DNA from 2 places in the Listeria sp. LM90SB2 genome. Region 2 is predicted to be linked to the other one. Evidence: predicted binding sites of a transcription regulator. Region 2 holds the regulator's gene; the other holds the start of a gene.

Region 1 (2,472 bases), 1.3 Mb from region 2:
GCTTTGAACGTATAACCAGGATTAGCTTCAATAACGATTGGCTCATCATGAATATCTTCTGGACGAATACCGAAAACGATATCTTTACCGTCAAACCCTCTATCTTTAAGAAGTTTTAATTTGCCTTCTGGGACTTCAATAGTGAAATCATCACCGATAAAGTTAGAACCTTCTAAACGCCCTTTGAAGAAGTTCATTGCTGGGCTTCCAATAAAGCCGGCTACGAACATATTTACTGGGTGATCGTAAACTTGTTTTGGTGAACCAACTTGTTGGATAACACCGTCTTTCATGATAACGATACGAGTTGCCATTGTCATCGCTTCTGTTTGGTCATGGGTAACGTAAATCATTGTAGTATCTAATTGTTGGTGAAGTTTTGTGATTTCCGCACGCATTTGCACACGTAATTTCGCATCCAAGTTGGAAAGTGGTTCATCCATTAGGAAGACTTTTGCGTCACGAACGATTGCACGACCTAGAGCAACACGTTGACGTTGACCACCGGAAAGTGCACTTGGTTTACGTTTTAAGTATTCAGTTAAGCCAAGAATATTTGCTGCATGCTCAACACGTTTTTTAATTTCGTCTTTTGGCATTTTACGAAGTTTTAAACCGAATGCCATATTATCATATACAGTCATATGCGGATATAATGCGTAGTTTTGGAATACCATTGCGATGTCACGGTCTTTTGGCGCAACATTGTTCATTACTTTACCATCAATAGATAGTTCGCCTTTTGAAATTTCTTCTAGTCCAGCAATCATACGTAAAGTTGTAGATTTACCACAACCAGATGGACCTACAAAAACGATGAATTCTTTGTCATCGATTTCTAAATTAAAGTCAGATACCGCAGTTACTTTGTTATCATAAATTTTATAAATATGTTCTAGTGATAATTGTGCCAACTTTCTTCGCCTCTTTCTATTTTTTAACTTGTGTTCATTGTATATGAAAACGCTTTACAAAAACTATGGCAATTTGCACAAAGAAAAAATTCATCTGTTGGGCAACTTGCATAAGTAGCAAAAAAATAAAAAGAAGTAAAGGGACAAAAGACCTTTTATGTGAAAGATTTTTCACAGCGCTTAATTCTTTAGTCCCAATTCCGGAAATTCCTCAGATATCATTACAATAAAACTTCATCTTGTGTTATATTATTAAAGCAGACACAATATATAGTTAGTGGGGGATTATCATGTACGTGGAACAACTTAATGAACAAATGGTAATAAAAAGGGACGGCCGTAAAGCAAACTTTGATTTAATTAAAATTCGTAATGCCGTTGAAGCATCTATGAAAGCAATTAATTTAGAGGACGAGACTTTCTTAGAAGAGATTTTGCTTGAGGTTGTAAGTGAATTACCTAACAAGGCAGATATGACCATCGATGAAATCCAGCATTGCGTCGAAAATACTTTAATGAAATCGACGTATCCTGATGTAGCGAGGGCTTACATAGAATACCGCCATGATCGCGACCATGAGCGTGAAAACATCACAGATATGCACAAAAGCGTAGAAAAGCTACTACAAAAAGACAAAACAGTAGTAAACGAAAATGCCAACAAAGACGCGACTGTCTTTAATACGCAACGCGATTTGACAGCAGGAGCCGTAGCAAAAAGTTACGCATTAAAATACATGCTACCAAAACACGTATCCAACGCTCATTTAAAAGGGGAAATTCATTTTCACGATTTAGATTACAGCCCATACCATGCGATGACCAACTGTTGTTTAATCGACATCGAAGGAATGCTGTCAAAAGGATTTACGATTGGTAATGCCAACGTAGAAAGCCCGAAATCTATCCAAACTGCTACCGCACAAATTGCTCAAATAATCGCAAACGTAGCAAGTTCACAGTACGGCGGCTGTTCGGTTGACCGTATTGATGAAGTTTTATCCGTTTACGCGCGTTTGAACTTTGAAAAACATAAAAAAGATGCGATGGAATGGGTCGTTCCAGAAAAACAAGAAGGTTATGCAGCGGAGAAAACACGCAAAGATATTTACGATGCGATGCAAAGCTTAGAATACGAAATCAACACATTATATACAAGTAACGGCCAAACACCTTTCGTAACACTAGGCTTCGGTCTTGGTGAAGATTGGTTTGCCCGTGAAATTCAAAAAGCCATCCTAAAAGTGCGTATTGGTGGGGTTGGTAAAGATAAACACACGGCTATTTTCCCGAAATTAGTATTTTCAATTCGCCGTGGAACTAATTTAAATGCAGAAGATCCTAATTATGACATTAAACAATTGGCGCTAGAGTGTTCCTCGAAACGGATGTATCCAGATGTACTCAACTACGATTCACTCGTTCGCTTAACAGGCGATTTCAAAGTACCAATGGGCTGTCGTTCGTTCTTGCCAGCTTGGGAAAACGAAAACGGCGAACACGTGAACGCGGGAAGAAACAATCTTGGTGTTGTAACACTTAACATTCCACGTATCGC
Region 2 (2,472 bases):
TAGCCGGAGTAGGAAATATTTATGCGGATGAAATTTGTTTTGAAGCAAAAGTGCGCCCGGAAAGAGCAGCTAACTCACTTTCAGACAAAGAAATCAAACGTATTTTTGAAGCGACGAAAAGTATTATGACTGAAGCTGTAGCACTTGGTGGCTCCACTGTCAGAACATATGTAAATTCGCAAGGGAAGCTTGGACAATATCAAGATAAATTAAAAGTATACGGCAAAACAGACGAACCGTGTGTTGTTTGTGGAACGCCAATTGAAAAAATTAAATTAAACGGACGCGGGACACATTTTTGCCCGAATTGCCAAAAATAGAAAGCGAGCTGAAATCATGGGGAAAACGATTGGATTAACAGGAAGTGTAGCAACAGGGAAATCAACAGTGAGTAACATGATTCAGCAAGCGGGTATTCCATTAGTAGATGCAGATATTGCTGCTAGAAAAGTAGTGGAGCGTGGCACAGAAGGACTAAAAGAAATCGTTGCTTATTTTGGGGAAGAAATTTTACTTGCAGATGGCACATTAAATCGAGCTAAATTAGGAGAAATTATTTTTAAAGATAAGGAAAAGCGTGAAAAGTTAAATGAAATTACGCATCCACGTGTGAAAGACTATATGTTGGAAGCGCGCGAACGTTTTTTTGAAGCAGGAGAGGAGCTTGTCTTTTTCGATATTCCGCTTTTGTTTGAAAGTCATTTAGAATCGTTGGTGGATAAAATAGTTGTTGTTTGGACCACCCCTGAAACAGAGTTAAAACGCCTGATGGAGCGAAATAATCTAACAAAAGAAGATGCATTAAGAAGAATTGAAAGCCAAATGGGAATCGATGAAAAGGCGAGAAAAGCTGATTTTGTCATCGATAATAATGAATCACTTGAAAAGACACAAAAACAAGTTCTTACATTTATCAAGCGTTTTGTAAAGAACAAATAGCCACCCTTACTTTCACATGGTATAATGAGGCATACAAATAAACAGATAGAGAAAGCTAGAGATAGGAGTGAGTTTTTGTGAGATGTCCTACTTGTCAATATAATGGTACACGTGTTGTAGACTCAAGACCGGCAGATGATGGCAATTCCATCCGAAGACGGCGTGAATGTGAAAAATGCGGATTTCGTTTTACTACTTTTGAAAAGGTAGAAGAGAGTCCTTTAATAGTTGTGAAAAAAGATGGAGCAAGAGAAGAATTCGCTCGTGAAAAAGTGCGACGCGGCTTAATAAGAGCATGTGAAAAACGACCAGTTAGCGCTGAACAAATTGAAGAAATTGTCAATGAGGTAGAACGTGAACTGCGAAATATTGGAGACAGTGAAATCGCGTCTGACTTAATTGGTGAAAAAGTGATGAATAAATTAGCGAATCTCGATGAAGTAGCCTACGTGCGCTTCGCTTCGGTGTATCGCCAATTTAAAGATATTAGTGTGTTTGTCGAAGAGTTAAAAGATTTAATGGAAAAAAATAAAGATAGGTGAGTAAATTGACGGAATTTTGGATGGAGCTTCAAGCGGTAGACAGCTATCAAGTAAAAGCAAGTGGAATCTTGACCGGCGCCGACAGAAAAATTATTACGATGTTATATCAACCGCTAATGGGGGCGGAATGTCTTGCTTTATATCAAACACTGTTCACAGAAGTCGAAGAAAACAGACTTTGGTCAGAAGCGCATTCGCACGTCCAACTTTTAAATATGCTTGATATTAGTTTGAAAGCGTTATTCGAGGCAAGGCTAAAATTAGAAGGCTTAGGTCTTTTAAAGAGTTATGTGAAGACCGAAAACGATCAACGCTTTTATATTTACGAAATCTTGCCACCGTTATCACCAGAAAAGTTTTTTTCGGATGGTCTATTAAATATTTATTTATATAGCAAAATTGGCAATGCGCAGTTTCAACGTTTGCGTCGTTTTTTCGCAGACGAGGCATTTGACACAGCTACATATAGCGAAATCACTCGTTCGTTTCAAGATGTTTTCGAACCGTTTAAAGGTGGTAGTAGTGCAGTTACGACTGAAACTAGTCAAAAGTTACTAGACAAAGTGACGCCAAAAGAAATTGAATTTGATGACGCGAGTTTTGACTTTAATTTGTTTTTGAGCTTGCTTTCACCGGGAATGATTGCTCGCGAAAAGATAACAAAAGAAGTACGCCAAACGATATTAAAACTTCACGGGATTTATCAAGTTTCTGAAAAAGATATGCCGAGTTATTTGTATCGTGCGCTTGATGCAAATGGTGAAATCGACATCGTTTATTTGCGTAAAATCGTTCGTGAAGGCTACACCATCGAACACGGTGCGCCGCCAAAACTGCAAATGAAGCAGGAAACGCCTGTCGATAAAGAACCAGAAGAATCGTTAAATGATGAAGAAGCGCTGCAAGTATATTTAGAGAGCATCACGCCTTTTCAACTTTTGGTAGACATTTCAGACGGGGCAGTTCCCGCTGAAACCGATTTGCGCGTTGT

What was found. Region 2 encodes NrdR, which represses ribonucleotide reductase genes. Its sites were predicted from a motif close to AACACNATATATNGTGTT; they were not measured.
Region 1: a site for NrdR is predicted at 1,175-1,192, ahead of nrdD (anaerobic ribonucleoside-triphosphate reductase). Genes of this name have one in related genera too.

The regions. Positions count from the first base shown of each region.
Region 1 is NZ_CP046449.1:313,220-315,691, forward strand. It holds gene GL301_RS01525 (ABC transporter ATP-binding protein) at 1-914, opposite strand, end outside; gene nrdD (anaerobic ribonucleoside-triphosphate reductase) at 1,205-2,472, shown strand, end outside.
Region 2 is NZ_CP046449.1:1,595,513-1,597,984, reverse strand. It holds gene mutM (DNA-formamidopyrimidine glycosylase) at 1-320, shown strand, start outside; gene coaE (dephospho-CoA kinase) at 337-939, shown strand; gene nrdR (transcriptional regulator NrdR) at 1,017-1,481, shown strand; gene GL301_RS07920 (replication initiation and membrane attachment family protein) at 1,487-2,472, shown strand, end outside.